DNA from 3 places in the Bradyrhizobium sp. USDA 3240 genome. Region 1 is predicted to be linked to each of the others. Evidence: predicted binding sites of a transcription regulator. Region 1 holds the regulator's gene; each other region holds the start of a gene.
The links. The regulator PhoB, encoded in region 1, activates phosphate uptake and scavenging genes when phosphate is short. The targets are predictions, from matches to a motif close to TGTCATNNANCTGTCAT.
Positions count from the first base shown of each region.

Region 2: ACVIGA_RS38620 (acetoacetate decarboxylase) is a predicted target of PhoB. The motif match lies at 2,476-2,492, and genes of this name have one in related genera.
Region 3: ppk2 (polyphosphate kinase 2) is a predicted target of PhoB. The motif match lies at 5,078-5,094, and genes of this name have one in related genera.

Region 1 is NZ_JBSSGD010000002.1:3,502,365-3,509,782, reverse strand. It holds gene pstC (phosphate ABC transporter permease subunit PstC) at 1-215, shown strand, start outside; gene pstA (phosphate ABC transporter permease PstA) at 220-1,065, shown strand; gene pstB (phosphate ABC transporter ATP-binding protein PstB) at 1,062-1,880, shown strand; gene phoU (phosphate signaling complex protein PhoU) at 1,892-2,608, shown strand; gene phoB (phosphate regulon transcriptional regulator PhoB) at 2,739-3,449, shown strand; partial or broken gene ACVIGA_RS17315 (IS30 family transposase) at 3,504-4,493, opposite strand; gene ACVIGA_RS17310 (IS110 family transposase) at 4,780-5,721, shown strand; gene ACVIGA_RS17305 (GcrA family cell cycle regulator) at 5,838-6,350, opposite strand; gene ACVIGA_RS17300 (aspartate aminotransferase family protein) at 6,846-7,418, shown strand, end outside.
Region 2 is NZ_JBSSGD010000002.1:8,108,222-8,115,639, forward strand. It holds gene ACVIGA_RS38610 (acyl-CoA carboxylase subunit beta) at 1-1,142, shown strand, start outside; gene ACVIGA_RS38615 (patatin-like phospholipase family protein) at 1,270-2,433, opposite strand; gene ACVIGA_RS38620 (acetoacetate decarboxylase) at 2,655-3,440, shown strand; gene ACVIGA_RS38625 (MFS transporter) at 3,458-4,762, opposite strand; gene ACVIGA_RS38630 (acetyl-CoA C-acyltransferase) at 4,883-6,079, opposite strand; gene ACVIGA_RS38635 (hypothetical protein) at 6,669-7,130, shown strand; gene ACVIGA_RS38640 (hypothetical protein) at 7,172-7,339, opposite strand.
Region 3 is NZ_JBSSGD010000002.1:6,999,945-7,007,362, forward strand. It holds gene ACVIGA_RS33685 (SDR family NAD(P)-dependent oxidoreductase) at 1-658, shown strand, start outside; gene ACVIGA_RS33690 (NAD(P)/FAD-dependent oxidoreductase) at 663-1,922, shown strand; gene ACVIGA_RS33695 (amino acid ABC transporter permease) at 2,044-2,712, shown strand; gene ACVIGA_RS33700 (transporter substrate-binding domain-containing protein) at 2,912-3,790, opposite strand; gene ppk2 (polyphosphate kinase 2) at 4,050-5,012, opposite strand; gene ACVIGA_RS33710 (fumarylacetoacetate hydrolase family protein) at 5,160-6,332, shown strand; gene ACVIGA_RS33715 (hypothetical protein) at 6,408-6,716, shown strand; gene ACVIGA_RS33720 (Spy/CpxP family protein refolding chaperone) at 6,788-7,418, opposite strand, start outside.

The DNA.
Region 1 (7,418 bases):
CCTTCATCATCGGCAACTCGTTCCGCATCTCGTCGTCGATCTTCGCGCCGGGCACCACGATCTCGGCGGCGATCGCCAGCGAATTCGCCGAGAGCGACGGCTTGCACCAGTCCGGCCTGATCCTGCTCGGCCTCTTGCTGTTCGTGCTGACCTTCTTCGTGCTCGCCGGCGCCCGGTTGATGCTGATGCGGCTTGAAAAGAAGGCGGGGAAATAGCGCCATGAACCCGATCTACAAATCCCGCCGCCGCAACGACATCGTCATTCGCGCACTCTGTGTCGGCGCGGCGCTGTTCGGCGTCACCTGGCTGGCGCTGATCCTGTTCACGCTGCTTTACAACGGCCTTGCCGGCCTCAGCGTGCAGCTGTTCACCCAGAACACGCCGCCGCCCGGTTCGACCGACGGCGGCCTTCTCAACGCCATCGTCGGCTCGGTCATCATGACCGTGATCGGCGTCGGCATCGGCGCGCCGCTCGGCCTGTTCGCCGGCACCTACCTCGCCGAATACGGCAAGCACGACAAGCTCACCTCGGTGATCCGCTTCATCAACGACATCCTGCTCAGCGCGCCCTCGATCATCATAGGCCTGTTTATCTATGGTGCGGTGGTGATGCCGATGCGCGGCTTCTCGGCGATTGCGGGTGCGCTCGCGCTCGCCGTGATCGTGATCCCGGTCGTGGTGCGCACCACCGAGGACATGCTGCTGCTGGTGCCCAATCCGCTGCGCGAGGCGGCCTCCGCGCTCGGCCTGCCGCGTTCGCTGGTGATCAAGCGGATCGCTTATCGTGCTGCGCGTAGCGGCTTGATCACCGGCGTGCTGCTGGCGACCGCCCGCGTTGCCGGTGAAACCGCGCCGCTGCTGTTCACCGCGCTGTCGAACCAGTTCTTCAGCTGGGATTTGACCAAGACGATGGCCAACCTGCCGGTGACCATCAACAACTTCGTGCAGAGCCCCTACGCCTACTGGAAAGAGCTGGCGTGGAGCGGTGCGCTGCTCATCACCTTCACTGTGCTCGCGCTGAATATCGGCGCGCGTATCCTTGGTGCCGAAAGGGCCACAAAATGACCGAGCTTTCCGTCTCCACGACCGTCGCGAGCCACGTTCCCCAGGTTCCGCTGCCGGAAGCGCCGCCGAAAGTCACGGTGCGCAACCTCAACTTCTATTACGGCGAGCACCACGCGCTGAAGAACATCAACCTGACGCTCGGCACCAACCGCGTCACGGCGTTCATCGGCCCGTCGGGCTGCGGCAAGTCGACCCTGCTGCGGATCTTCAACCGGATGTACGACCTTTATCCGGGCCAGCGCGCGGTCGGCCAGCTGATGCTGGACCAGACCAATATTCTCGATCCCAAGCTCGACCTCAATTTGCTGCGCGCGCGGGTCGGTATGGTTTTCCAGAAGCCGACGCCGTTCCCGATGACGATCTACGAGAACATCGCCTTCGGCATCCGCCTCTACGAGAAGATCTCGAAGTCCGAGATGGACGATCGGGTCGAGAAGGCGCTGCGCGGCGGCGCGCTGTGGAACGAGGTCAAGGACAAGCTGAACGCCTCCGGCCTGTCGCTCTCCGGCGGCCAGCAGCAGCGCCTGTGCATCGCGCGCACCGTGGCGGTGCGGCCCGAGGTGATCCTGTTCGACGAGCCGTGCTCGGCGCTCGATCCGATCTCGACCGCCAAGGTCGAGGAGCTGATCCAGGAACTCTCAGAGGACTACACGATCGCGATCGTCACCCACAATATGCAGCAGGCGGCGCGCGTCTCCGACAAGACCGCCTTCATGTATCTCGGCGAGCTGATCGAGTTCGACGACACCAACAAGATATTCACCTCGCCGAGCGATCGACGGACTCAGGATTACATCACCGGCCGGTTCGGCTGAGGAGATACAAGATGGCTTCTGAACATACCGCCAAGGCATTCGACAGCGACCTGCAGGAGTTGACTCGCCTGGTCGCCGAGATGGGCGGCCTCGTCGAGCGGATGATCACCGAGTCGGTCGACGCGCTGATCCGTCGCGACGTCGCGCTCGGCAAGCGCGTGGTCGCCGCCGACATCGAAATCGACAATCTGCAACGCGTCATCGAAGAGCGCGCGGTGCTGACGATCGCCCGCCGCCAGCCGATGGCAATCGACCTGCGCGAAATCGTCAGCGCGATGCGCGTCGCCACCGACCTCGAGCGGATCGGCGACCTCGCCAAGAACATGGGCAAGCGCGTCGCGGCGCTGGAGAGCGATTTCCAGCCGCTGAAGCTGATCCGCGGCCTGGAGCACATGACCGACCTCGTGCTGTCGCAGGTCAAGTCGGTGCTCGACGCCTATGCCGCGCACGATCTGCCGGCGGCGATGAACGTCTGGAAGGGCGACGAGGAGGTCGATGCGATCTGCACCTCGCTGTTCCGCGAGCTCTTGACCTACATGATGGAGGATCCGCGCAACATCTCGTTCTGTATCCATCTGATGTTCTGCGCCAAGAACATCGAGCGGATCGGCGATCACGCCACCAACATCGCCGAGACGGTGTTCTACATGATCGAGGGCCAGCAGATCACCGACAAGCGCCCGAAGGGCGACATGACCAACTTTGCCACCACGGTGCCGGGTACCTAGGACATGATCCGCAGGCGCGGAGCCGGATTGTCTTCACGACAAGTCGTTTCCGCGGGGGTTGTGCTCAGGAAAGTAAGCGTTTCGGTTTGCGTCTGGGCAACGGATCATCACAGAGAGAGAACTTAAACCGATGAGCGCACGCATTCTGGTAGTCGAAGACGAGGAAGCGCTGACGACACTGTTGCGCTACAACCTCGATGCGGAAGGCTACGATGTCGAGACGGTGGGGCGCGGCGACGATGCCGACACCCGCCTGAAGGAGCGCGTTCCCGACCTCGTGGTACTGGACTGGATGCTGCCGGGCCTGTCCGGCATCGAGCTGTGCCGCCGCCTGCGGGCGCGGCCCGAGACCAAGCAGCTTCCGATCATCATGCTGACCGCGCGCGGCGAGGAGAGCGAGCGCGTGCGCGGGCTTGCCACCGGCGCCGACGACTACATCGTCAAGCCGTTCTCGGTGCCGGAACTGCTGGCGCGGGTGAAGGGCCTGCTGCGCCGTGCGAGCCCGGAACGGCTTGCGACCGTGCTGACCTATGGCGACATCGAGCTCGACCGCGAAAAGCGCCGCGTGGCGCGCTCGGGACGTCCGATCGATCTCGGTCCGACCGAGTACCGGCTGCTCGAATTCTTCCTCGAGCATCCCGGCCGCGTGTTCAGCCGCGAACAGCTGCTCGACAGCGTCTGGGGCCGCGACATCTACATCGATGAGCGTACCGTCGACGTGCATATCGGCCGCCTGCGCAAGCTGCTCAATCCGGGCCGCGAGCAGGATCCGATCCGCACCGTGCGCGGTGCCGGCTACGCGCTCGACGACCGCTTCGCGAAGGCCGAGCCGCAGCCGTAAGGCTGTGCAGTGATCATAGACCGCAACACGCCGTCGTCCCGGCGAAAGCCGGGAGGTGGATTCACACTCGAAGTGCAACACTTGATCGGCAAAGGACTCCGCAGGCGTGCGGTAGTCAAGGGATTTGCGTGGGGTGTTGTTGTAGGTGGCGATGAACTGGCGGAATCTGGCGGTCGAGAGGGTTACGAGATCCGTTTTGCGAGGGATGAAGCGGCGCATCCTGCCGATGGCGTTCTCGATACCACCCTTCTGCCAGGGCGCGTGGGGATCGCAGAAGAAGGTCTCGATCGAGAGGCGATGTAGCGCCAGGTGACCGGCAAACTCGGTGCCGTTGTCGAAGGTGACGGTCTGGCGCAGCTCTTGTGGAAGGGCAGCGAAGAAGCGGACGAGATGGCGTGCGACACCGCGCGCAACCTTGCTGGCAAGGCGGATGCCGAGCAGCAGGCGAGAGGTGCGCTCATGCACGGTCAGCACGGCCTGACCGTACTTCGAGAACATCATCAAATCGGCCTCCCAATGCCCGGCGACGCTACGGTCGGCAACCTCAAGGGGCCGATTTGCCAGGGAAACACGGCCTTCGATGAAGCTTGCGGGGCTGCCGCCTCGCTTGCCGCGGAGGCCGCGCTTGCTCTTGGCGCGCGGCAGGTAGCGTCGCCAGTTGAAGTTCGTGGTGCGCCTGAGTTGGCCATAGATGAAGCGGTAGATGGTCTCGTGGGAGATCACCTTGTGCCCGCACTCGCGGGCCAGCCGGCCGGCGATCTGCTCCGGCGACCAACCTCGGCGAAGGCGTTGCAACACCGCGCGGCGCAGGACGGGCTCCCGTTCGAGGCGTCCGCCCGTCCAGCGCCGCGCTCGCATCTGTTGCTGGGCATAATTTGGCTTGTAGCCAGCCTGAACGCTCCGATTACGGCTCAGTTCCCGAGAGATTGTTGATGGCGAGCGATCCAGAGCTGCCGCGATTTGCCGGACCGAGCTGCCATTGGCCGATAGACAGGCAATCTCGCATCGGTCGTCCAGAGAGAGCTGCTTGTAAGTCCGCCCCATGGCAACACCTCCTCAAGGAAGTGTTGCACTTCGTTTGTGAACTCAGGGGACCCATACGCCGCGGCCGTCGCAATCGGCACGCGGCTAGACGGCTTTCTAACAACACCCATTCGTGGTTATGGGTCCCTGTGTCTTGGAAGTCTGTCATGATGGGGTGGGCGGGAAGCCGTTGGGTCCTTGGCGCTTGACGCCGTGAGCCGGCTCGGTCTCCCGCCCGTTCCATCTACAAACCTGAACAGTTGCACGAGGCTGCGCCAACAGACCTCGCATCACAGGGACAGGCACCGTGATCATAGCTCTTCGTTACGTCGGAATCGACATCTCCAAAAAACACCTCGATATCTTTGATGAGGCTGACGGCGTGCCGAGGCGCATTGCCAACGCGACACAGGCCATCACACAGCAGGTGGCGCGTTGGCAATGCGATGCGCTGGTCGTCTTCGAGGCGACGGGTATCTATGACCTCGCGCTTCGCGAGGCGCTACGTCAGGCCGGGATCCAGTTCGCACGGATCAACCCGGCCCGTGCCCGCGACTTTGCACGGGCTAGCGGCCTGCTCGCCAAGACCGATCCGATCGATGCGCGGATGCTGGCAGCCTTTGCGCGGGCCATGCAGCCCGCCCCCGAGCAGGTCGCCGATCCTGCACGCAACGCCTTGGCGAGGCTTGCAAAACGGCGGGATCAGCTGGTCCTGATGCGCGCCCAGGAGAAGAACCGGCGCAGCGAGGCCGACGATCGCGCCATGGCCGAACGCATTGGCCGCCTCATCGAGGTCCTCGACAGCGAGATCGCCGAGATCGAGGCCGACATCAGCGCATTGATTAAAGCCGAAGCGGAGATCGCGGACGATGCGAAGTTAATGCGTTCGCTGCCCGGCGTGGGTCCCGTGGCCTGCATGCAGCTCATCGCGCAGATGCCGGAACTCGGGCGGATCGGACCGAAACAGCTCGCAGCGCTCGCTGGCCTTGCCCCCTTCAACGTCGACAGCGGCGCCTTCCGCGGCAAGCGCAAGATTGCGGGCGGCCGAAAGCGCGTTCGTGACGCCCTTTATATGGCGGCCCTCAACGCAGTCCGCAGAGCTGATCCGTTCAAGGCCTTCTATGCACGACTGCGACAGGCCGGAAAACCAGCCAAACTCGCCCTCATCGCCGTCGCCAGGAAGCTGCTGACGGTCCTCAATGCCATCATGCGAGACCGAAAGCCGTACCTGCAAACCAAACCAACATAACAGTTGCCGGCTTTCGCCGGGACGACGCGGTGGATGTATCCGGGCTACGAGCCACAAAAAAAAATCCCCGCTTTCGCGGGGATTTGTTTTTGCAGTCCAGGCAGTTTCCCGAGTGCTTACTTGATCTGTGGCTTCGCCGACGGCCGGCGGCGATCGCTGGCCGGCTGATAGGCGACGCGCGAGTGGTGCGCGCAATAGGGCAGGCCGCCGAGCGCCTTGCCGCCGCAGAAGAAGAATTCCGGGCTCGAGGGATCGCCGACCGGCCAATGGCAGGTGGCCTCGTTGAGTTCGAGCAGCGACAGCCGCTGGCTCATCGGCACCACATTGTCGAAGGAGATCGGATCGGGCTCCATCTCGACCTCGAAGGCATGCGCAAGGGCGGTGTTGCCGCGCGAGACCGGGCGCGCCACCCGCATCATGTGCTGGGCGGGGCGGGCCTTGCGCTGCCGCGGCGCAGCCGTGGAGGGAGCCTTGGCGCGGCCGGAGAGGCCGAGCCGATGCACTTTGCCGATCACGGCGTTTCGCGTCACATTGCCAAGTTCCGCCGCGATCTGGCTGGCCGAGAGGCCGGATTCCCAGAGCTTCTTCAGCTGCTCGACGCGATCGTCGGACCATGTCAATACAGTCATCACATTCTTCCTTTCGCATGGCGCCGGCCACTCATCGGAGCGGCGCTGCGAGCCAATCTGGACAAATATCCCTGCGGCCAGAATCCCTTAGCCCTCGCCGGGCACGGTGTTGCGCCCGAACGTTTACGCGAGAACGAAGGCTACTTAGAGGGTCCAGTACTGCCGCACGAGATGTCGTACCCGACAGGCCAAACGCTACAATATGGCGTGACTCTGGCGCAAGAGTCCGCGGCCGTGCGTCCACATGTTCCCACAAAGTTAAGCATTGCTATGAGGCTTTTCCACCGCACCGGAATGCTCCGGATTGCGCTGGTTTCGCATTGCAGGAAGGCCGGCAAAGGCCGGCTCCTGGCGATTGACACTGACCGGCCGCCGCATAGAATGACCCGCACGTGCCGCCCGCAAAGGCGGCCGTTTTGTTTTCCGAAGCTGGCGGTTGCTGCGTTGGCGTCAAGGCGCGCAGCAATTGACGGCTTTAAAACGGCAGTGAACGCCATGACCAACGCCTCGTCGCATCTGCTCCCCGTCTTCGCCCGGGTCGATCTCGGCTTCGAGCGCGGCGAGGGCGCCTGGCTGATCGCAACCAACGGCGACCGCTATCTCGATTTCACCTCGGGTGTCGCGGTGAACGCGCTCGGACATGCGCATCCGCATCTGGTCAAGGCGCTGCAGGAGCAGGCGACCAAGCTCTGGCACATGTCGAACCTGTTCAAGAGCCCGGACGGCGAGGTGCTGGCCGCGCGGCTGTGCGAGCAGAGCTTTGCCGACCTGGTGTTCTTCTGCAATTCCGGCGCGGAAGCGATGGAGGGCGTGATCAAGCTGGTCCGCCACTATCACTTCTCCAAGGGCCATCCCGAGCGCTACCGCATCATCACCTTCGAAGGCGCCTTCCACGGCCGCACGCTGGGCACGCTGGCTGCGACCGGCTCGGCGAAATATCTCGAAGGCTTCGGCCCGCCGATGGACGGCTTCGACCAGGTGCCGCACGGCGACATCGAGGCGGTGAAGAAGGCGATCGGTCCCCACACCGCCGGCATCCTGATCGAGCCGGTGCAGGGCGAGGGCGGC
Region 2 (7,418 bases), 4.6 Mb from region 1:
TCGAGACGAGGGGCGCGGCCAATCTGCCCGGCGGTGTCGGCGGCACGCGCTGGTACTGGTACACGACCGCCAATCTGGCGCGCGTGCCGGTGGTCGGTCTTGGGCTCGGATCGGTCGCGGGCCTCGGCGCCGCGCGGCTGGCGGCCACGCATTACTCTGTCATGACCAAGAGCTCCGCGATGTTCGTCGCCGGCCCGCCAGTGGTGAAGCGGCTCGGCCAGGATCTGACCAAGCAGGAGCTCGGTGGCGCCGACATCCAAACCCGCGCCGGTGCGATCGACCAGGCGGTCGAGACGGAGGAAGAGGCGTTCGACTACGCGCGGCGCTTCCTGTCCTATCTGCCGGCGTCGGTCTACGATCTGCCGCCGACCATTCCCTGCACCGACGATCCGGAACGTGCCGAGGAGTCGCTGCTGAAGGCCGTGCCGCGCAACCGCAAGCAGGTCTACAAGATGCGGCCGATCATCGATGCGGTCGTCGACAAGGGCTCGTTCTTTGAGGTCGCCGCCAATTTCGGCCGGCCCGTGATCACCGGGTTGGCGCGGATCGAGGGCAGGGCGGTGCTGCTGCTCGCCAGCGATCCCTTCCACTACGGCGGTTCGTGGACGGCGGATGCCTGCGCCAAGGTGGTGCGCTGGGTCGATTTCGCCGAGACCTTCCACCTGCCGGTGGTCTATCTGATGGACTGCCCCGGCTTCATGATCGGCCTCGAGGCGGAGAAGTCGGCGACCATCCGCCACGGCGTGCGCGCGATGGCGGCGGTCAACCAGAGCACCGTGCCCTGGTGCACCATCATCATCCGCAACGCCTTCGGCGTCGCCGGTGTGGTGCATCAGCCGGCCAATCGGTTCTCGATGCGTTATGCCTGGCCGTCGGCCTATTGGGGCTCGCTGCCGCTCGAGGGCGGCATCGAGGCGGCCTATCGCGCCGAGATCGATGCGGCCGCCGATCCCGCCGCCAAGCTGCGCGAGATCGAGGACCGTCTCAACAAGCTGCGCTCGCCGTTCCGCTCGGCCGAGAAGTTCTGGGTCGAGGAGGTGATCGATCCGCGCAAGACGCGCTCGCTGCTCTGCGAGTTCGCGCGCCTGGCCGAGCCGATCCGCAAGGCCGGCCCGCCGAGCAACATGTCGACGCGGCCGTAAGGGCTGTCCGCAAACTCGGCTCGTCATGCGCGGGCTTGACCCGCGCATCCATCGTCCGCAACCGCGGACGAGTGACTCGTTCGAAGCGGATGGATTGCCGGGTCAAGCCCGGCAATGACGACCTTATCTACTCCGCTTCCCGATGCACGTCGTGGATCACGATGCCCATGCCGTTCTCGGGCATCTTGATCCAGTCGCGGCGCTTCAGCGAGCGCTTGGTATCCTCGTGTCCGCTCGCCCAATGCTCGCGCATCGAGGTGCCGGAGAATTCGTGGTCCTTGGCGTCGCCCTCATAGGCCTTCTGCTGATAGATCAGCTGCAGCAGCGTGATCCCGGGCAGCCGGCTGTTCGCCTTCTTGAGATGGCGCTCCTCGTCCGACAGCTGGTCGTCGGGGATTTTTCCCAGCGCGTTGTGCAGGGCAGTACGCAGATTGTAGGTCTTGCGGTAGACGTCGGTGTTGTAGCGGGTGCGCGACGAATACATGATGTCCTTGTGGCGGGCCATCACGTCCTGGATGTCGCGCGGCAGCGTGCCGCGTGCCGAGAACAGGTCGACCTGGAACACCAGCGAGTTGGCGTTGTCTTCCTGATCAAGCAGATGCTGCAGCGGCGTGTTGGAGACGATGCCGCCGTCCCAGAAGTGGTCGGTGCCGACCTTCACCATCGGCAGCGCCGGCGGCAGTGCGCCGCTCGCCATGATGTGCTCGGGGATGATCTCGTCATGGGCGTTGTCGAAATAGATGAAGTTGCCGGAGAGCACGTTCACCGCACCGACCGCAAAGCGCATCTTCTTGGAATTGATGCGGTCGAAATCGACCAGCTCGAGCAGCGATTCACGCAAGGGCGTGGTGTCGTAATAGCTCGTGGCGGTGCGCGCGCCGGCCGGGCTCAGCCATGGATTGCTCTGATGCGGGGTGAAAAAGCCGGGCTGTCCGAGCGTCGTCGTCAGCCATGAGCTGGTGAAATTGCGCGCCTTGCGGAAGATGTCGCCGTCCGGCGTGTAGTGCCAGATCTTGCGGGAGGTGATGCGATCCCAGAATGTGTGCAACCGCTCCAGCCGCTTCTCGGGCGGATTGCCGGCGATGATCGCGGAGTTGATCGCGCCGATCGAGACGCCGCAGACCCAATCGGGCTCGATATTGGATTCGTGCAGCGCCTGATAGACGCCGGCCTGATAGGCGCCGAGCGCGCCGCCGCCCTGCAGAACCAGCGCCACGCGATCGCATCCTTCGGGACGCCAGCCGGGCGTCGCGTGCTCGATATCGTCGACATGAGGGGATCGCGCGTCCATATCAGACACTCCAAAAAATTGCGGCGAGAATTCAGGGCGCCGATGACGCCGTGATGACAAGCGTCCCGCCGACGCACGGCGCATCCGCCGTGCCTGCCTGCATGGTTAGCATTGGCCTTCACCGCAAGACGCGGGTCATGCCCGTGACGGAAATCCCTCACATCGCTGTCAATCTCGGCCGCTAGCCTCCGCGCAATATTTCCGAACAGGGGGTTATTGCGATGCGCAGGGAAGATCTGCTCAAGCTTCCGTCCATGCCGGCTGCCGGTCCGAGCTATCCCGCCGGACCGTACCGCTTCATCGATCGCGAATTCCTCGTCATTACATATGAGACCGATCCGGAATTGATCCGCGCCGGCCTGCCTGAGCCGCTGGAGCCGATCGAGCAGGCGATCGTGCATTACGAATGGATCAAGATGCCCGACAGCTCCGGCTTCGGCAGCTACACAGAATCCGGCCTCGTGATCCCCGCGCGGCTGCATGGCGAGGAAGTCAACTTCGTCTGCCAGATGTATCTCGACGATGATCCGCCGATCGCGGCCGGCCGCGAGATCTGGGGCTTTCCGAAGAAATACGCCCATCCCAAGCTCGAGATCGTCAAGGACACCCTGACCGGCACGCTGGAATATGCCGGCCAGCTCGTCGCGATGGGCACGATGGGCTACAAGCACGAGAGCATGGCGGGCAATGGCGACGTCACCCGCGCCACGCTGTCGAAGACGCAAGTCAATCTGAAGATGATCCCCGGCGTCGACGGTCATCTCGAGATCTGCCAGCTGGTTGCGATCAACCTGACCGACATCGTCGTCAAGGGGTCGTGGATCGGGCCGGGCCGGCTGCATCTGGTGCCGCACGTCAACGCACCGGTCGCGGATTTCCCGGTCAAGCGCGTCGTCGGCGCGCATCATTACATCGCCGACCTGACGCTGCCGTTCGGCCGCGTCGTGCACGACTACAACAAGGAAGCTGCAGACGCGGCGGCGCCGACCGGTCTCGCCGCGGAGTAGCACGCGGCGAGGTTCGGTCAGGCCGCGACCGGTTTCGCCTCCGGCGCGACCTTGGGCTGCGGCCGCGAGATCGCCAGCACACTCAGCGCGGCGATCACGCAGAGCGCGCCGGCGATGAAGAACGCCGGCAGATAGCTCGCATAGAGCGTGCGCGACAGCCCGGCGCCGAACGCGGCGGCACCGGCGCCGAGCTGGTGGCCGGCGAAGATCCAGCCGAACACCAGATTGGCGCGCTCGGCGCCGAAGCGCTGCGCGGTCAGGCGCACCGTCGGCGGCACGGTTGCGATCCAGTCGAGGCCGTAGAACATCGCAAACAGCGACAGGCCATAGAAGGTGAAGTCGGAATATGGCAGGTACAGCAGCGACAGTCCGCGCAGGCCGTAATACCAGAACAACAGCTTGCGATTGTCGAAGCGGTCCGATAGCCAGCCCGAGATGATGGTGCCGAAGAAATCGAAGATGCCCATCGCCGCGAGCAGGCTCGCGGCCTGGACCTGCGGAATGCCGTAGTCGAGGCACATCGGGATCAAATGCACCTGGACGAGCCCGTTGGTCGAGGCGCCGCAGACGAAGAAGGTCGCGAACAGGATCCAGAACACCGACGATTTCGAGGAGTCGCGCAGCGTGCCGAGCGCGGCCGCCATGATCGGCGCATTGGCCGGCGGCGGCGCGGGAAGCGGCGCGGTGCCCTCATCGCCGAACGGGCGCAGGCCGACGTCGCTCGGCCGGTCGCGCATCACCCTCAGCACGGCAAAGGCAGCGACGCCGAGCATGACGCAGACGAGGCCAAGCGCGACACGCCAGCCGTAACGCTCGGTGATGGTCGCGAGCAGCGGCAGGAAGGCGAGCTGTCCGGTAGCGACGCTCGCAGTGAGCATGCCGATCACGAGGCCGCGTCGCGCAACGAACCAGCGCGTCGCGATGGTCGCGCCGAGCACCAGCGCGGTCATCCCGGTGCCGATCCCGATCACGACGCCCCACAGCAGGATGAGCTGCCAGACCTGCGTCATGGCGAGCGAGGCCAGCAGGCCCGACACCACGATCAATTGCGCCGCCAGCGTCACGTTGCGCAGGCCGTAGCGGTTCATCAGCGCGGCGGCGAACGGTGCCATCAGCCCGAACAGGATGAAGCGGATCGACAGCGCCGAGGAGATCTCCGCGGTGGACCAGCCGAACTCCTTCTGCAGCGGCACGATGAAGACGCCGGGGGCGCCGACGGTGCCGGCCGAGATCAGCGCGGCCAGGAAGGTCACGGCGACCATCACCCAGCCGTAATGGATGTTGCGGCGGGCGAGGGCGGAAGCAAGCCAGTTCGAGATCATTGGGCCCCGGATGAAATGCGATGAGGGTTCTATTCGTGATGCACAATATGCCACGAGGGAGCTATGGCTAAAATGCCAAAGTTCCCTCGTTTTCGGACTCAGTGGTGAGACTGTTTTGGACTAGTGCGTGACCCGCTCGACGGCGATCGCGGTGGCTTCGCCGCCGCCGATGCACAAAGCGGCGACACCGCGCTTCAGGTTCTGCGCCTCCAGTGCGTGCAGCAAGGTCACGATCAGCCTCGCGCCGGTGGCGCCGATCGGATGGCCGAGCGCACAGGCGCCGCCGTTGATGTTCAGCCGGTCACGCGGAATTCCGAGATCGCGCTGCGCCGCCATAGCGACCACCGCGAACGCCTCGTTGATCTCGAACAGGTCGACATCGCCGACGCTCCAGCCGACCTTGTCGAGCAGCTTCCTGATCGCCGGGATCGGCGCGGTGGTGAACCATTGTGGCTCCTGGCTGTGGGTGGCGTGGCCCTTGATTTCGGCCAGCACAGGCAGGCCGTCGCGGTCGGCGAGCGAGCGTCGCGCCAGGATCAGCGCCGCGGCACCGTCGGCATTGGCCGAGGAGGCGGCCGGCGTGATGGTGCCGTTGGCGCGAAACGCCGGCTTCAGCCCGGGGATCTTGGCCGGATCGACCTTCAGCGGGTGCTCGTCATTGGCGATGATGCGCGGACCTGCCTTCTCGGTGAGCGTGATCGGCGCGATCTCGGCCTTGAAGGCGCCGCCCTCGACCGCCTTGCGGGCGCGGCTCAGCGTCTCCATCGCGAACGCGTCCTGGTCGGCGCGGGTGAACTGATAGGCCTCCGCAGTCGCCTCGCCGAAATCGCCCATCGAGCGGCCGGTCTCATAGGCGTCTTCGAGCCCGTCCATCATCATGTGGTCGATGATGCGGTCGTGGCCGGCGCGATAGCCGCCGCGGGCCTTTTGCAGCAGATATGGCGCGTTGCTCATGCTCTCCATGCCGCCGGACAGCACGATCTCGGCCGAGCCGGCCTTGATGATGTCGTGGGCCAGCATGGTCGCCTTCATGCCGGAACCGCAGACCTTGTTGACCGTGGTGGCGCCGGTGGCATCCGGCAGCCCGGCGCCGCGCGCGGCCTGACGGGCGGGGGCCTGGCCCTGGCCGGCGGGCAGCACGTTGCCCATGAAGACCTCGTCGATGCGCTCAGGCGCAAGCTTGGCGCGCTCCAGCGCCGCACCGATCACATGCGAGCCGAGCTTGTGGGCTGCAAGCGGCGTGAGCTCGCCCATGAAGCGGCCGAGCGGTGTGCGGGCGGCGGAGAGGATGACGACGGGATCGGTGCTGGTTGCCATGGCAGGATTCCCTTCAATGCCGGGGATTTGATTGAATTATCCTCATCATATGATGCGCTGCAAAAAATGCAACTCCGGCTCCCATGACAAAATGTCGTGTTCGCATGAGTTGGAGGGAGCGCATTGCGCGGCGGAGTGATGCACGGGGCTCTCCCCACCGTTGTCCCGGCGAAGGCCGGGGCCCATACGCCGCAGCAGATAAGGTGAACGGGACTCGTCGTTCCCAGCGATGCGAAACATGACAATTTATGGTTATGGGTCCCGGCCTTCGCCGGGACGACGCCGAATTTTTTGCGCGACCTTCGCCATTTTATCGCGGGGGCTTGCGCCGTCGGGCAACTCAGATGTCTGGGGCCGCGCTTCCATCTACCCGTCATTCCGGGGGCGCGCGGAGCGAGAACCTGGAATCCATTCCACCACTAGTACGGGGCACAATGGATTCCGGGCTCTCGCTTCGCTCGCCCCGGAATGACGAGTTGAGAGATCCGTGCGAAGCTGGTTACGAACAATCCGAGCAGTTGATGCAGGCTCTGAAGCACTTGAACAGGCAAGCCGGTCTAGAAAGCATTGCATCGATCCAGGAACGCCCATGACCACGCTTCGTATCCACGACGGCAGCAACGGCGCACTGGCGCTTGATCTTCGCGATCTGATCGATCTGCTTGCTCCGCGCTCGCTCGAAGCCAGCTGGACGGTTTCGCCGGTCGTGCTGCACGATCCGGTGCTCGACCATTCCTTTGATGAATTCATGATCGTTGGGCAGGGCGCGCCGGGAGAAGATTTCCTCGAGAAGTGCGCAGCCGGCGGTTCGCCTGTCGGTGGTGCGCTGCTTTCAAAAGCTGCACGGGAAGCAACTCAAGTGATTTGGGGGCAGTTCGTCGGCACCCTTCCGGGCAGGAGCGACACATGGATCATGATCCGTGCGATCGACGGCACGTTCTTTGAGGTTACGTCATCTGATGGAGCGGTCCTCAACGCGATCCGCTCGGTTTACAAAGACGTACGGATGGCCGCCGGTCCGGTCACGTCAATTCCGATTGCGCCAGCTTGATGGAGGGCCGGCTCATCCGTTCGTTCGCTGGCGTTGCTGGCCTATTCCGACCGCCAGGCCCCCAGCAAGAACCGCCGCTTCGGTGCGGCGCCGGCCTGCTTCTGCACATCGGGCAGATCGACGGCATAGCGCTTCATCAATAGCTTGATTGCGATCCCGATGATCACAAAGGGCGTCACGTAGATCGCGAAAACTTCGAAGGCTGTCATGGCGTCCTCCGCGGTTTCGGATGACGCATACTAGCACAATCATCTCGCGGGGCGGAGGGGGCGACCGGCGGTCGCGGGC
Region 3 (7,418 bases), 3.5 Mb from region 1:
CGCCGAAGCTAGCGGGCTCGCGCGGCTGAATTCGGTTGCGGAGGAGTGCCGTGGCAGGGGGGCGAAGGTCGCGGTCTCTACCGGCGATCTCGCCATGGCCGGCGCGGGCACGTCGCTGGTCGAGGCTGCGCGCGCCGCATTCGGGCCGATCGACAGCATCGTGCATGCCGCGGGCTTTGCCGACCGCCGCGAGTTCGCCAGCCTGCCGCGCGCGGCGCTGGAGCGCGCCTTTGCCGTGATGGCAGCGGCATTCCACGAGATCGCGGCGGCCGCGCTGCCCGACCTCGCGCGCAGCGCGCAGAGTCGCGTCGTCGCGGTTTCCAGTTTCGGGCCGCATCGTTTCGTGCCCGGCGCCACCTATCCGGGATCGGCGGCCGCCAAGGCCGCGCTCGAAGTGCTGGTGAAGTCGCTCGCAATCGAGCTCGCGGCATCAGGCGCCACCTCCAACGCGGTGATGCCCGGCTATACGCGCAAGGATCCCGGCCTGTTCGGCGCGCTGGACACCGCGACCTGGGAGCGGGTGGCAAAGGCCAATCCGATGCAGCGGCTGGCCGAGGCCGACGAGGTCGCCGCCGTCGTCGCCTTCCTGCTGTCGCCGGAAGCAGGCCACATCACCGGCGCCACGCTGCCGGTCGATGGCGGCCTGACCTTGATGTGATGGCATGAGCGAAGGCGCGTCCGCACAGCAGGTTGACGTCGTCGTGCTCGGCGCCGGCATGGTCGGCGTCTCGGCCGGCCTTGCCGCGCGGCAGCGCGGTCTCTCCGTCGTCATGGTCGACCGTCGCGAGCCGGGCAGCGAGACCTCCTACGGCAATGCCGGCATCATCTCGTCCGGCTCGATCCTGCCGCTCAACACGCCACAGCTTTTAAAGAACCTGCCGAAATACCTCACCAACACCCACCCGGCGCTGCGCTGGAATCTTCCGTGGGCGGTCGCCAATGCCGGCTGGGTGATCCGCTTTCTTGCCGCGGCGACACCGTCGCAGACCAAACCACGCGCCGCCGCGCTGCACGGCCTGATCGGGTCGTCGATGACACTGCATCGCGACTGGATCGTGCAGGCGGGCGCCGGCCATCGCATCCGTGAGACCGGCTGGCTCAAGGCCTGGCGCGGCGACGGACTCGCGACCGCCAGGGCGGAGCAGGCGGCGCTCGCCGAATTCGGCATCAAAAGCGAGGTGCTCGACCGGCAGGCCATCTCCGCGGTCGAGCCGAACATCATCCCTGCCTACAGCGTTGGCCTGCTGCACAGCCAGACGGCATCGGTCGATTCACCCGGCGCGGTGGTCAAGGCCTATGCGCAGATGCTCGCCGCCAGCGGCGGCACCGTGCGGCAATCCGAGATCCGGCGGATATCACAAGGAGACGACGGGTGGCGCGTGCAGCTTGCCGACGGCGAGATCGCTGCGCGCCATGTCGTGGTCGCGCTCGGGCCGTGGTCAGCCGAGCTGCTGCGGCCGCTCGGCTATCGCGTGCCGCTGGCATTCGAGCGCGGCTATCACCAGCATTTCATGCCGAACCCGGCACGCAAATTGCTGCGCCCGATCCATGATGCGGAGGGTGCATTTCTGATGACGCCGATGGAGCAGGGCGTTCGTGTCACCAGCGGCGTCGAGCTGACCGCGCGCGATGCGCCGTCGAATTATGCGCAGCTCGAGGCCGTGGTGCCGATGGCGCGCAGCGTGGTCGAATTCGGCGATGCAGTCGGCGAGCGCTGGCGCGGCGCGCGGCAGACGCTGCCCGACAGCCTGCCGATGATCGGCGAGGCGCCGCGGCATCGCGGCCTCTGGCTCGCCTTCGGCAACCAGCATATCGGCTTCACCACCGGTCCCGGAACGGGCGCCGCGGTCGCGGCGATGATCGCGGGCGCGGCGCCGCCGTTCGACGTGAAGGCTTTTTCGCCGGGCCGGTATATCGCGTGACTCGCGCGAGGCCGCCTGCAATGCTGGGACGTCAAGCCGGCACGCAAAGCGTTTTCGAGCGAAGTGGGCACCGGTTCGCGTGAAGAAAACGCGTCAAAACTAGAGTCAACCGAGGGGCAGGATGAACTACGTCTGGGATTTCGGGATCCTCGCCAAGTACAGCCATCTGTTCTGGCTCGGGCTCGGCTGGACCATGGCCTACACGATCGGCACCATCATCCTCGGCACCTTGATCGGCCTGATCGTCGGCATGCTGCGGCTGCGGCGGATTCCCGTGATCGACTGGCTGCTGATCGCCTATATCGAGCTGTTCCGCTGCACGCCGCTGCTGGTGCAGATCATCTGGTTCTACTACGCGTTTCCGGTCGTGATCGGCGTCAACATCCCGGCGCATGTCGCAGCCGTCAGCGTGCTGTCGCTCTATGGCGGCGCGTTCTATGCCGAGATCGTGCGCGGCTCCATCGAGAGCGTGCCGGTCGGGCAGTGGGATGCGGCGAAGGCGCTCGGCTTCCGCGGCTGGCGGCTGATGCGGCTCGTGATCCTGCCGCAGGCGCTGAAACCGATGATGGCGCCCTATGTCAACCAGTCGGTGACGCAGCTCAAGAACACCTCGCTGGTCTCGATCATCGCGGTGCCCGATCTCGTTTACAACGCCACCTTGATCAACGCCGACACCTACCGGCCGCTCGAGGTCTACACCATCGTGGCGCTGATCTATTTTGCGATCCTGTTTCCGTCGACGCTGGTGGCGCGCCGGCTGGAGCGTGGACTGACCTATGACAAGGTGTGAGGCTGCCTCTTCTCCCTCTCCCCGCTCTTCGCGGGGAGAGGGTTGGGGTGAGGGGCCTCCATCCGGCGAGCAATTCGCGACTTGTTGAGCAGTGTGCCTTGCCCCTCACCCGGACCGCATCTGCGATGCGATCCGACCTCTCCCCGCGAAAGAGCGGGGAGAGGTGAAGAGGCCGCAGTGTGATCGATAAAGACGCGCTCTAGATGTTCAGTTCCACCGGCACGTCCTCCGGCTTGACGCCGGCGAGGCCGAGGCCTTTGACGAACCATTCGCGCATCTGGCCGATGCCGCGGTTGTAGTCGATCCACACCGACAGGAAGTCGCGCCAGCGCTTGTCCTGTTCGCGCCGCACCGCTGTGCCGCTTGCGATCGTCACCGAGGGTGAGGCCAGGATCTTGTAGGTGCCGAGGTTCGGGTTCTTGGCGATCGCGGTCAGCCCGAGCACCAGTGCGTTGACGACGCAATCGACGCGGCCCGACGACATCTCCAGCATCACCTCGTCGCGCGACTTCAGCGACTTGATGGTGGCGTTCGGCGCGAAGCGCCGGGCCACCGCCTCGTTGGCCGAGCCGACGTCAACCGCGATCTTGACCTCGGGCTTGTTGATGTCGGCCCAGGTCTTGGCCTCCAGCCCCTTCTTCAGCATCGCGCCGAACGGATGCGGGAACACCAGGCTGGTGAAGTCCACCACCAGCGCCCGCTGCGGGGTCGGGTTGAGCGCAAAGCCGAGATCGATCTTGTTGGCCTGCAAATCGAGAATTGAATTGCCGTAGGTCGACTCGACATATTCCAGCTTGACGTCGAGCAGCTTGGCAAGGTCGTTGGCCATCTCGATCGAGAAGCCGGACCAGGTGCCGGTGGCGAGGTCCTTGTTGAAATAGGGCAGCTCGCCCGGCAGCACCGCGATCCGCAGCACCTTGTTGGCCCTGATGCGGTCGAGCGTGTTGTCGGCCTGGGTTTGCGCCGCAGCCGGGGTTGCCATGGCGGCCGCGAGTGCCGCGCCGCTGCCGATCCCGAGCGCATAGCGCAGCGCGTCGCGGCGATTTTCGGAAATTGCGATGTCGTCGGATTGAGTCAAGCGGGCCTCCCTGCACCAGATCGGTGAAGCCTAGCGTCGGGTTCCGGTGCCAGCAAGGGCGCGGGCCTGCGCCATTGGTAGGCGAGGCGTTCTTACCTCGCCCCGCGTGCGGGGAGAGGTCGGATTGCATCGCAGATGCAATCCGGGTGAGGGGGAGTCTCCGCAGGCTCGTCTGTCGTCGTACTCGCGGAGGCAGCCCCTCACCCCAACCCTTTCCCCGTAAGAACGGGGCGAGGGAGCGCAGTCTCGCCCGGTCCGATCAATACGTTCCCGGCACGTACATCTCCGGCGGGATCGGGCCGCGGTGATAGTCGGGGTTGCGCACCCGCGGCGGCAGCACCACCGGTTGGTGGGTGACCTGCTGATAGGGGATCTGGGTCAACAAATGCGAGATGCAGTTGAGCCGGGCGCGCTTCTTGTCGACGGCATCGACGATCCACCACGGCGAGTCCGGCAGGTGCGTGCGCTCCAGCATCGTCTCCTTGGCTTTGGTGTAGAGCTCCCAGCGGGTCCGCGCCTCGACATCCATCGGGCTCAGCTTCCACTGCTTCAGCGGATCGTTGATCCGCATCGAGAAGCGGAACGCCTGTTCCTCGTCGGTGATCGAGAACCAGTATTTCAGCAGGATGATGCCGGAGCGGATCAGCATGCGCTCGAATTCCGGCACCGACCTGAAGAACTCCTCATACTGCTCGTCGTTACAGAACCCCATCACCTTCTCGACGCCGGCGCGGTTGTACCAGCTGCGGTCGAATAGCACGATCTCGCCGCCGGCCGGCAGGTGCGAGACATAGCGCTGGAAGTACCATTGCGTGCGTTCGCGCTCGTTCGGCGCCGGCAGCGCCGCGACGCGGCAGATGCGCGGGTTGAGCCGCTGGGTGATGCGCTTGATGACACCGCCCTTGCCGGCGGAATCGCGGCCCTCGAACAGCACCACGACCTTCCTCTTCTCGTGCTGCACCCAGTCCTGCAGCTTGACCAGCTCGCCCTGCAACCGCAGCAATTCGCGGAAGTAGAGCTTGCGGTCTATCGACGGCTGTCCGGTGACGCCGCCGTGGTCGAGCTGGTCGAGCCTCATGTCGTCGAGCTCGAGCTCGAGTTCCTCGTCAAGGCTGTCGGCCATCTCCTGATGGATGCGGGCGCGCAAGGCTTCGTCGCGGGAGGCTTCGTCGCGCAAGGCTTCATCTCGGGTGGCGTCGTCGGTGAGGTCGGAGGCGGTCATGAAGGTCCGTCTTTCAGTATGTTAGATGGATCGACGGGAGCATTGACGGGCGATGTTACCCCTCTATGACAACGGCATGACCGCTGTTTCACGCAAGCGCGCGGACTGTGCTAACAAGCGCTGACAAGATCAAAAAAGGAGACGCCGATGATTTCGCTCACGCCAAAGGACGTCCTGCCGGAGGACGGCACCGCCGGCACGCTGGTTGGACGGGTCTGGCTGCCGCAGGCCGGCGGACCCGCCGTGGTCGCGGTGCGGGGCGACGGCGTGTTCGACGTCACCGCGCGCTTCCCCACCGTGAGCGCGTTGTGCGAGGAAGCCGATCCTGCAGCCGGGTTGCGTGGCACGCGCGGCGAGCGGATCGGCGATTTCGAGGCGATCCTCGCCAACACGCCGCCCGACGGCCGCGACAAAACGAGGCCGCATCTGCTCGCGCCGGTCGACCTGCAAGTGCTGAAAGCCGCCGGCGTCACCTTTGCGATCTCGATGCTGGAGCGCGTGATCGAGGAGCGGGCGCGCGGCAATCCATCGTCGGCGGAGGCCATCCGCAAGGAGGTGGTGCGCCTGGTCGGCGACGATCTCTCCAAGCTGAAGCCGGGCTCCGAGCAGGCGATGCGGTTGAAGCAGGTGCTGATCGACCAGAACGCCTGGAGCCAGTATCTCGAGGTCGGCATCGGTCCCGACGCCGAAGTGTTCACCAAGGCGCCGACGCTGTCCTCGGTCGGCACGGGCATGGATGCCGGGCTGCATCCGAAATCGACCTGGAACAATCCGGAGCCGGAGGTCGTGCTCATCGTATCCGGCACCGGCAAGATCGTCGGCGCCGCGCTCGGCAACGACGTCAACCTGCGCGATTTCGAGGGCCGCTCGGCGCTGTTGCTGTCGAAGGCCAAGGACAACAACGCCTCCTGCGCGATCGGCCCGCTACTCCGGCTATTCGACGGGACCTTCTCGCTCGACGACGTCAGGAAGATGGACGTCGGCCTCACCGTGAAGGGCGCCGACGGCTTCGTGCTCGAGGGTCATTCCTCGATCAGCAAGATCAGCCGCGACCCGACCGATCTGGTCGCCCAGACCATCGGCCCCGTGCATCAATATCCTGATGGATTTGCGCTGTTCCTCGGCACGATGTTCGCGCCGGTCAAGGACCGCGACGCCAAGGGCGAAGGCTTCACCCACAAGCGCGACGACATCGTCACCATTGCCGCGCCGCAGCTCGGCAAGCTCGTCAACCGCATGCGGGGCAGCGACGAATGCGAGCCCTGGACCTTCGGCGTTGGCGCGCTGATGAAGAACCTCGCGCAGCGCAAGGTGCTGTGAGGAGGAGCGCAGCGCGTAGGGTGGGTTACGCTTTCGGCTAAACCTACCCTACGCGCTACGCGACGACGTGCTATTGTGTTTGCCGTCGCCACCGGTGTTGTCGAACATGTTCAGAAACCTGCGCGGCAGATCAATCGCGTGCTGCAACTTGAGGGCGCGCGGATGCATGAAATTCGCAGCGACCGCTTGTCGCGCCCTTATGTGATCCAGTTCATCCTCGTTTGCGCTGCTTCGCTTCAGCATACTGGCTCGGCGCGAACAGAAGGAGTCGCGGACATGAGCGAGCAGCCATCGAATGGAATGCCTGATTGGCTCACGACCGACATGCTGGTGATTGCCGTTGCACTGGCCATCATCGTGGTTGGCATGTGGATTGCGCCGTAGCCTCCGGCTGGTTGCCCCGCTGGGATATCGCGGGTGGTGTCACCGCCATACGCGCGAGGCGATGGCAAGTCCTACAAGCCGATCATCCGGAAGATCATGCCGCCGATGTTCGGGCCATGACGGTGATGGCGGCGATGATGACCTCGCGCCGGCTCGTCGCCGCCTGCGGCGGTCATTGCGGCGTTGGCGATCCTGCCGCCGTCCCGCTCGGGGCCAACAGCGTCGAACGCGGCCTTCTGCTCGTCGCTGAGCGCGCTGTAGAAGCTGTCCAGCGCCGGACGCACCGTGCCGATCGCCTGCAGCATCGAATCCAATCTGGCTTCGGCCGCGGCAAGGCGTGCCGGCGGCGTGCGTGCGTCGGTGGGCGGGCAGGACGATTTCAGGGTGTCCTCGGCTTTTGTCGCCGCATCGCGCAAGGCATCGAGGCTCGCCCGCTGCGCGTCGGTCGGCTTGACGTCGCGTTCGATGACCTCGCCCGGCCAAACGATGGTCGCGGGCTGCGCCGTATTGCAGTTTCCGTTGTCCGCCGTCGCCTCACGCCTGGTGCGGCGCTGATCCGCTGCCAGCGCCGTCACCTTGGCTTTCTGGTCGTCGCTGAGCAGCCCGTAGAACTTCTGCAGCGCCGGCTGAAGAATGCCGACCGCGTCGCGCATGGCCTGGAGGCGCTGCTGCATCGCGACGAGGCGGCTCGGCGCGGTCAGC